2 regions of the Shewanella seohaensis genome follow, and region 2 is predicted to be linked to the other one. Evidence: predicted binding sites of a transcription regulator. Region 2 holds the regulator's gene; the other holds the start of a gene.
The links. The regulator MetJ, encoded in region 2, represses methionine synthesis genes. The targets are predictions, from matches to a motif close to TAGACGTCTAGACGTCTA.
Positions count from the first base shown of each region.

Region 1 (4,857 bases), on a different contig from region 2:
TAAGTTGCTTAAGCAGGAACCCCTAACTTGCCATATTCCAGTGATTTTTGTGACCGCCTTGTCTGAGGTGGCCGACGAGACCCAAGGGTTTGAGTTAGGCGCCGTCGATTACATTACTAAGCCTGTGAGTGCCCCCGTGGTAAAAGCGCGGGTGCGAACCCATCTAGCGCTGTACGATCAAAAGCGCCTACTAGAGCAACAGGTTAAAGAGCGTACCCAAGAGTTAGAAGAAACCCGCTTCGAAATTATCCGCCGCTTAGGCCGCGCCGCCGAATACAAAGACAACGAGACAGGCCTGCATGTTGTGCGTATGAGCCACTATGCACGGATGTTGGCCGTGAAACTAGGCTTGCCTAGCACCTTCTGCGAGCTGTTATATAACGCTGCGCCGATGCACGACATCGGGAAAATCGGCACTCCCGATGCGGTGCTGAAAAAGCCCGGTAAGCTTGATGCCGATGAGTGGGAAATCATGCAACAACATGCCGCCATTGGCGCTGAGATCATTGGCGAACATGGCGATCCACTGCTGCAAATGGCGCGGCGCATCGCCTTAACTCACCACGAAAAGTGGGATGGTTCGGGTTATCCTAATGGTTTGTCTGGGGAAAATATTCCGATTGAAGGCCGAATTGTGGCGATAGCGGACGTCTTCGATGCCTTGACTTCGCGCCGTCCTTACAAGGAGCCGTGGACAATCGAAGCCACGGTCGAGTTGCTCGAAAGCCAAGCGGGAAAACACTTTGACCCTAAGCTGGTGGAGGAGTTTAAGCAAATTCTGCCGGAAGTCGTGGCTATTCGAGATACTTACATCGAGCATTAAACAAAAAAGGCGCCTAGGGCGCCTTTTTCAATAGCAACTCTTTGTTAGCTCGCGGCCAACTATTCCTCTTCGAGCGAGTAGGGCAGAGCTTGGATCCCTAAGCTGGATTGCTCGTCATCAGCGAAACGCAGCTTGGCATCATTTGCGGTATCGTTAGCGAGAACGGCGGTCAGTAACACTTGATTGCCACGCTGCACGAACTCAATAATTTGTCCGCCCTTGCGGTAGCCATCTTCTAATGCAATCTCGATAACGCTTTCTAAATTAATCGTTAATGCTGTGGTGCCCTGAAGAATATAGAGTGCGCGCTTGTTACCACCACGGTATTTAGTGCGGGCAACGGTTTCTTGGCCCATATAGCAGCCCTTGTTGAAGCTAATGCCATTAATGGCCTGCAGGTTACACATCTGCGGCACATATTGGTTAGCATGGCTTGGGGCTAGATTAGGGTAGCCCGCTGCAATTTCTAAGGCTTGCCAAGCGCTGGCATCAAATACGGTGTGCTCGCCCACTAAGGCCGTTGCCGCTTCTGGCTGCAGCACCAGCATAAAACGGTCCGCATCCTTTAGAATGGCGCCATGTTCAACCAATGTGAGTTCTTCAGTGATTTCACCGAAGTGTTGCGTCACAAACGGCACTGCTTGTTCGCCCGCCACACCGAGTAATGTCCACTCAGCCGTCGCATTTGTCAGGGTTGCCTTGCTAAATACGGCATATTTTTGCAGCTGCGGCAGGTCGAGCTCTAGGGTGTCCTTTGGCATCAGCATCAACAGCGCATCTTGGATGGCGAAGGTGCGGAAGCTGGCCAGCATCTTACCCTTAGGATCGCAATGCGCGCCCCAGCGCCATTGGTTGGCTTCGAGTGAGCTGATATCCGTGGTGACTTGGCCATGGATAAAACTGCGACCCTGTTCGCCGACCACTTTGATGAGGCCGAGGTGGGATAGGTTGGCGAGCATAAGTGGAGGCATTGAGGCGTCCAGATCCCAATTGGGTGTCGAAACTGCAATAGTCATAGCGGAGATCCTGAAAATGAAGACGATGCAAGAGGCTAGATTGTAGCGGAATTAAGCGGCGCTCAAAAGCATAAGGCGCACATATCTTGAATGAAATGTGCGCCTTATAAATACACTCAAGCTGAGTGCGTAAAGCCTTAGAACAATACGCGGGTGCGCAGTGTGCCTTCAATGGCCTTAAGTTCGACCAGTGCTTCCTCGGCTTGGTGAGTATCGACTTCCATCACCACATAACCGATTTCAGCTGTGGTTTGCAGATACTGAGCGGCAATGTTGATGCCTTTTTCAGAGAAAGCTTTGTTGATTTTGATCAGCACGCCAGGACGGTTTTGGTGAATGTGCAGTAAGCGCGAAATGCCTTTGTGCATTGGCAGCGACACTTCTGGGAAGTTAACCGCAGAAACGGTCGAACCGTTGTCTGAGTATTTGGCTAACTTGCCAGCTACTTCGATACCGATGTTTTCTTGGGCTTCGGCAGTGCTGCCGCCCACGTGCGGGGTCAACAGCACATTGTCTAAGCCACGCAATGGGCTGATAAATTCATCATCATTCGATTGTGGCTCGACAGGGAATACGTCGATTGCCGCGCCCGCAAGGTGACGCTCTTTAAGGGCAACCGTCAGGGCATCGATATCAACCACAGTGCCGCGTGAGGCGTTGATAAAAATGCTGCCTTTACGCATGGCGGCAAATTCCGCGGTGCTGATCATATCTTTGGTCTGCGCTGTCTCAGGGACGTGCAAACTGATCACATCGGATTGTGCCAGTAATTGTTCCATCGAATGGATTTGTTGGGCATTGCCTAATGGCAGTTTGTCTTCGATATCGAAAAACACCACGCGCATGCCTAAGGTTTCAGCCAGGATCCCGAGCTGAGTACCAATATGACCATAACCTATCACACCTAAGGTTTTGCCACGGACTTCGTAACTGCCAGCGGCCGTTTTCATCCAGCCACCACGGTGGGCGATGGCATTACGCTCAGGAATGCCGCGCATCAGCATGATGATTTCGCCTAATACCAGTTCAGCCACGCTGCGGGTATTGGAAAACGGTGCGTTAAAGACGGGTATACCGAGTAATTCGGCGGTCGCCAGATCCACTTGGTTAGTACCGATACAGAAACAACCAATCGCAATCAGTTTTTCGGCACGCTTCAATACATCAGCCGTTAATTGGGTACGGGAACGAATACCAACAAAGTGAGCATCTTTGATGGACTCGAGCAGGGCTTCATCACCTAAGGAGGCTTTGTGATACTCGATATTGGTGTATCCAGCACGTTCAAATACATCGACCGCAGATTGGTGGACGCCTTCCAACAACAGGATCTTGATCTTATCCTTGTCCAGCGAATGTTTCGCCATGATATGGGTACCCTCTAATTAATTGAAATAGTTCTGTGTGATATGCTGACAGCCTTGGCCTTCCAAAGTAGCACTTTTTTTGCTCACTGTGGAGGGCTAGATGGCTAAAGTTAATATTCTAGAATTAGAACAATATCGCATAAGAGGAAGGAACATTGAATAACAAAATCATTTGGTGCGGTATTTACCTCTCAGTTTTAATATGGTCGGCGATAAAACCTGCAGATCCATTCACCTGGTGGCTCGAAGCCTTGCCCGCATTAGTGGCCGTGCCCTTGCTCTTTTTTACCCGTAAGGGTTTTCCACTGACGCCCTTAGTGTATTTTTTGGTGCTGGTGCATTGCTGTGTGTTGTTTGTTGGCGCGCACTATACCTATGCCGAAGTGCCACTGTTCGATACCATTGCCCAGTGGATGGGCACTGAACGCAACAACTACGACAAGGTCGGGCATTTCGCCCAAGGTTTTATTCCTGCCATGTTAGCCCGTGAGATTATGTTACGTAATCAAGCCGTTAAACCTGGTGCTTGGTGTGCCTTTTTAGTCACCTGCTTTGTGTTGGCCTTTAGTGCCTTCTACGAACTGATTGAATGGTGGGTGGCCGCCGCGACGGGCGAAGGCGCCGAGGCTTTCTTAGGCACTCAGGGTTATGTGTGGGATACCCAATCGGATATGTTTTTAGCCTTGATAGGTGCCATTGTCGCGCTAATCAGTTTATCCCGTGTGCAGGATAAGCAAATCGCGAAACTTACCGGCCACGCGTAAGCGCGATAGCTCACAGCTCACAGTTAAATCCCTCCTAAGACAGCCTTAGGAGGGATTTTTATTCCTCAAACTGTCATCTTTTTCTGTTAATTTTTTGTTTAAACTTTCGGTTGAGTGCGATATAGACTAAGGTATAGGTCTGACAAATTGCGGATGAACCCTAGGATTAATCACTATTTAATGGCAAGGCTTTGGTCTGTTAGTCGGACTTACACTATAAAAAGAGTGATTATTTAGTACATTTGGGTGATGGCATTCATGCGGTAACTAGTCAAAATGGGTTATGTTAATTAATTGTACTTTGTGTACATTTGCCCTCTTCAGTTCAGCATTAGGCTAATAAAAACTAAATACTTTTCAGGGAGAAGAGTAAAGTGAATACTATCAACGAGTTAGTTTTTCTGCATCAAGTGGCAGCACCTTGCCATTTGGCGATACTCGCAGAATCTATCGGATTAAAAACACGGATTGTTAAACAGGCTTCCGAGCTAAATTTAGATAAAGGGCAACGCAGTTTTTGCCTTATCGCCCAAAAAGGCGCTGCCTTAGATAATAAAGGCATTCCGCTGTTGGCCTCACGTCTAGTGCCCCATGTTCCCGTCGCCTTGTATCAAGTCGAGCGTAATTCCTTAGACCAAGAGTCAGCCATGTTGCTGGGGATCCGCGGTCTGTTATTTGCGGATCAGCGCATGGATTTGATGCTAACAGGGCTGCGCAAAATGGTGGCCGATGAGCTTTGGTACGATAGAACCTTACTCAGTAAGATGTTTCGCCGGGTGGTGCAAAAGTTGGATGGGCAAAATGATATGCCCGCCGATACTGTTGCCATGTTGCAAGCGCTTACGTCGAGGGAGCGAACCATTATTCAGTTCGTCTCTAGCGGCGCG
Region 1 covers NZ_JAKILE010000005.1:274,050-278,906, reverse strand. Annotated here, with positions in the region: gene L2713_RS08345 (response regulator) at 1-823, shown strand, start outside; gene ygfZ (tRNA-modifying protein YgfZ) at 883-1,839, opposite strand; gene serA (phosphoglycerate dehydrogenase) at 1,977-3,206, opposite strand; gene L2713_RS08330 (DUF2238 domain-containing protein) at 3,362-3,970, shown strand; gene L2713_RS08325 (helix-turn-helix transcriptional regulator) at 4,345-4,857, shown strand, end outside.
Region 1: serA (phosphoglycerate dehydrogenase) is a predicted target of MetJ. The motif match lies at 3,296-3,313, and genes of this name have one in related genera.

Region 2 (4,857 bases):
AGAAACTGACTTAAATAGCTTCACCCACGCCTCGCCAATATTGCCAACACCCAGCAGCAATACGCCAATGCGTTTACGTGGACCGGCGCAGCGGCGATGCACTTTTTGCGTCAGCAGATTAACCTGCGACTGTGGCACTAAGGTCACCAAACTTAAGTCACCACTGAACAAGGGCTTAGCGTCACGGCTCAGTAAACGGGCAAAGCTGCGGCGATAATGCTCGGCATCGGCACTCACAAGCGCCACTAAACCGAGTTCGGTATTAATTTGCAGATCTTTAATGCCGAGGGCTTCGGCCTGCGCATCCAATAACTTTTGTACTTGTTTTTGGTTTTCAGCGGTATAAGCGAGCTCGAGTCGTTGATGCGCCGATACCCAATGGGCCAGTGGCGTTAATCCTGCTTCGACTAATTGCTCAAGCAGACTGGCCACATCGCCCGCGATCTTAAAGCCAAATAACACCACGGCATTCAGGTTAGTCACCACAGGCGCACTCGCCGAGGAACTGTGGGGCGCAATCAGGGTAAAGTCGGTATGGGAGGCGTAGCTTGAACGTACGGCTAGGCTCACCTCGGTGTTAAACAGCGGCTGCAAAGTGCGTGAATGTAATACTGGCGAACCTAGACGCGCCAAGCGGTCGGCTTCAGCGAGGGACATGCTCTTGAGTAATTTCGCATCGTTGATCTTATTCGGATCGGCGTTAAATACCCCTTCAACGTCAGTCCAAATGGTTACGCGCTCAATGTCGGCAAGGCTAGCAATTAAGCTGGCGCTAAAGTCAGAGCCATTGCGACCCAATAGCAAGGTATCGCCACGCTCGTTGGCACAGATAAAACCTGTGATCACTAAACGCTCGTTAGGATGCGCGGCCAGTAAGGCTTGCACTTTGGCGCGGGATTCTTGCACACGAATTTGCGGTACGGCGGCCTCGTCGGCCACAAGAATCGAACAGGCATCCACATGACTTGCGGCCACACCCGATTCGCGCAGCAGCGCCGCCATTAAGCGCGCCGACCAACGCTCACCAAAGCTCACCACATGGCTAATTTGGTAATCGTTGCGGGAATCTAAAGATAATAGACTGATTAACTGAGCTTTATCCGTGGTTAAACGCTCACGTAGATCCCGCGCTTGCTCATTAGATAACAGCTGCTCAATCAAACCTTGTTGATAGCTGATAAGAACCTGTAACTCTTCTTGCCATAATTGGTTGCTATCGCGCAGGGACAATAATTTATATAAAAAGTTAGTGGTTTTACCCGCGGCAGACACCACCACCAGATCATCACTATGACCATGGGTTAACAGAATATGGGCGACTCGGCGATAACAATCGGCATCGGCTAAGCTGGAACCACCAAATTTATGTAAGTGACAACGTGCCATCTCGAATTCCTCTACTGACAAGCCGCAACGGCGGCCAATCCTGCTTGAATATCTGCAACTAAGTCTTCGGCATCTTCAATACCAACCGACAAACGTAATAGGGTGTCTTTAATGCCAGCTTCATAACGCGCTTGGGGCTCCATCGCCCTGTGGGTCATAGTCGCGGGCACGGCCACGAGACTCTCAACGCCACCTAAGCTCTCGGCCACGCTAAATAAACTTAAGGCATCTAAAAAGGCGACCACTTCGGCCTCGCCGCCCTTAAGCTCAAAACTCAGCATAGCGCCAAAGCCTTTTTGCTGCTTGGCGGCAATGGCATGACCGGGGTGATCCGCAAGGCCTGGGTAATACACTTTGCTCACTACAGCGCTGCTCGTCAGCACGTCCAGAATACGCTGGGCATTGCTTTGATGCTCGCGAATGCGCACGGCCAAGGTACGCAGACCGCGCAGGGTTTGATAACTGTCGAAGGCAGACCCAGTTAAGCCTAAGGTGTTTGACCACCAATGTAAGGTCTCACCGAGTTGAGGATCTTTGGCGATCACCGCGCCGCCCACCACATCGCTGTGACCATTGATGTACTTAGTGGTGGAGTGGATAACGATATCGGCACCGAGTAACAGCGGTTGCTGCAAAATGGGCGAGAGGAAAGTATTGTCCACCACCACTAAAGCACCTACAGCGTGGCTTGCCTTGGCGATAGCTTCGATATCGACGACTCGCAGCAGAGGGTTTGATGGGGTTTCAATCCACACCATCTTAGGTTGCTGGGCAATCGCTTGCTCGAGCGCTTGGGCATCGGTTTGATCGACCACCAGCAGTTTAAATTGGCCCTTTTTAGCCAAGTTAGTGAATAAACGGTAAGAACCGCCGTAACAATCGTGGGGCACCACCAGCAAGTCATCGGGGCCGAGCAAGGTAGTGACTAGAGTAATGGCTGCCATGCCAGTGCAAGTCACCACACCGGTTGCGCCCTTTTCCAGCTTAGCTAAGGCATCACCTAAGATGCTGCGGGTGGGATTGCCGGAACGGCTGTAATCAAATTCGCGAGGATTTTTATGACCATCGAAGGCGTAATTAGTCGACAGGTAAATTGGCGGCACCACCGCGCCATACTGAGTATCGCTTTCGATACCCTGACGCACTGCTAATGTGGCTAATTGACGTTCGGTCACTAATTTGCCTGCGGTCATCGGGAACTCCTAAGTTCGCAAAGAGATGTCTGGACGTCTAAATGTACCTAAGCCCAGTGGCATCGTCAATAGGCGTTAAGACGTTTAGACGTCTAAACATAAAGAAATCTGTTTGCAATCACTAAGAAATAGTAGCAATAATTTGACTGTTATCTGTAAGGGTTTAAAATCTGCCCCGAATTTAGCGTTATAACAGGTGAGTCAATGACTGAATGGAATGGGGAATACATCAGCCCCTATGCTGAACATGGCAAGAAGAATGAACAAGTAAAGAAAATTACTGTGTCTATTCCGCTCAAAGTGCTAAAAGTCCTCACGGATGAACGTACCCGTCGTCAGGTGAACAACCTGCGCCACGCCACCAATAGCGAACTCTTGTGTGAAGCATTTTTGCATGCCTACACCGGCCAGCCTCTGCCTGATGATGCCGATCTGTCGAAAGATAGCCCAGACAGCATTCCCGCCGAAGCGAAACGGTTGATGGACGAAATGGGGATCGAGTGGGAAGATATGGAGTAACGCTTAAGCGTCCAATATCCTACTTATCATTAGGGATCGTTAATGCTCATCTTGCCTGATGGGTTAGAGTAACGATCCCTATTTTGTTTTGATGGAATCCTATGTTCTCCTTGATAGATCCACAAACGCTCGCCATTGCGTCTGTGATTGTGTTTTTAGGTGCCCTCACCCAGAGTCTGATTGGCTTTGGTCTTGCCGTGGTGGCGAGCCCGTTGCTGTATATTGTCGACCCCGAATTAGTGCCCGCACCTGTGATTGTGATGGGTTTTTCCATCGCCCTACTCACCCTACTGCGTGAACGCGGCCATTTAGAATTCAATGGCTTGCAATACGCGCTTATCGGTCGAGTGCCCGGAGGTTTTATCGGTGCCAGCCTGCTGCTGTTTGCGCCGCAGCCGATTCTTGGTCTGGCGATTGCTGGCATTGTGGCAGTCGCCGTGGTGCTGAGCCTGTATAAATTGACTCTTCCCGTGAATAAGGCAACCCTGTTTGGCGCGGGCGTAGTCTCGGGGATCTTTGGTAATATTGCCGCCATTGGTGGCCCACCGATGGCGATTTTGTTGGCGGGTAAGGATGCCTCCAAATTTCGCGCCGCACTGTCGGCCTTCTTTATCTTCAGCTCGACCATAGCCCTGGTCATTCTTGGGGTGACGGGCCTACTCGAAATCAAGCATTTGTGGTTATCACTCATGCTGCTGCCCTCAGTGTTTTTAGGCTATTTAGTGGCGGGCAAACTGGTGGGGAATGTGGATAAACATAAGACCAAGATGGCAACCTTAGCCCTCTGCGCTATCAGTGCCTTAGTGCTTACGGTGAAATCTGTGATTGAGCTATTGCCGCAATAATTACCGCAATAATTACCGCAATAAAATCCTGCTAATCGCAGCCATAAAAAAGCACCGTTAATCGGTGCTTTTTGCTTGCAGGGATAAGTGATGTATCCCATCGATATTGCCGTTAACCAGCACTCTAACTTAGATAGCTTTGTCCCGCATACACAATAAAGTGTCTCAGTGCTAACACGCCGGTTAAGCTGGCGCAGGCCACCATGATCATCGCGCCCTTAGTGTGGCGAGTCGCGGTGGGAAGCAGCATAAACAACAGCGGAATACCAAAACCAATCCCGACCACGCCAATCCAAAATACGCTCGCCCACACGCCAGAGGTGAGTGATGCCAGCGCCGCAGCCGCCGCTCCGCCCTTAAAGTACAAGGCGCAGAACAACATAAACAGGAACATGATTTCGATTGCCATCACTGGCAGCTCTAAGCCATGCATTTTGGCTAAGGTCTTGTCGTGGCTATCGGTCTTGAACATCACCAGCGCCAGCACCGCATTAGCCGCCGCGCCCGCCGATAAACCAGAGACTAAAAACAGCGCTGGCAATACCGCAGTGTTCAACATCGGATAGGCATTCATAGCCGAAATTAAGAAGCCAGTGTAAGCCCCCACGCCAATGGCGAGGATAAACAGCAGTACTTCAATCAACTTTCTAAAGGGCATCAGCAGCTTAGCGATAGGCACGAGGAAACCTAAGCCCCACTTTGGCAGTTCATCACGCAACACAAGAATCGCGTAGGCAAATGCCAAGGGGGAGTAAGCCAGTAGTGCTAACACCCCAATCGCCATTACGGACTGGAAGTTATAGTTGATTAAAATCAGCCAGAAGTGGAAAGGCTTCGTTAAATCAAACACTAAACATGCCAAGCCTAGACAAATGGCCACTGGACCAATAATCGCCGCGGCCTTGAGAATACTC
Region 2 covers NZ_JAKILE010000003.1:209,707-214,563, forward strand. Annotated here, with positions in the region: gene L2713_RS04765 (bifunctional aspartate kinase/homoserine dehydrogenase II) at 1-1,386, opposite strand, end outside; gene metB (cystathionine gamma-synthase) at 1,398-2,561, opposite strand; gene metJ (met regulon transcriptional regulator MetJ) at 2,784-3,098, shown strand; gene L2713_RS04780 (sulfite exporter TauE/SafE family protein) at 3,200-3,943, shown strand; gene nrfD (NrfD/PsrC family molybdoenzyme membrane anchor subunit) at 4,068-4,857, opposite strand, start outside.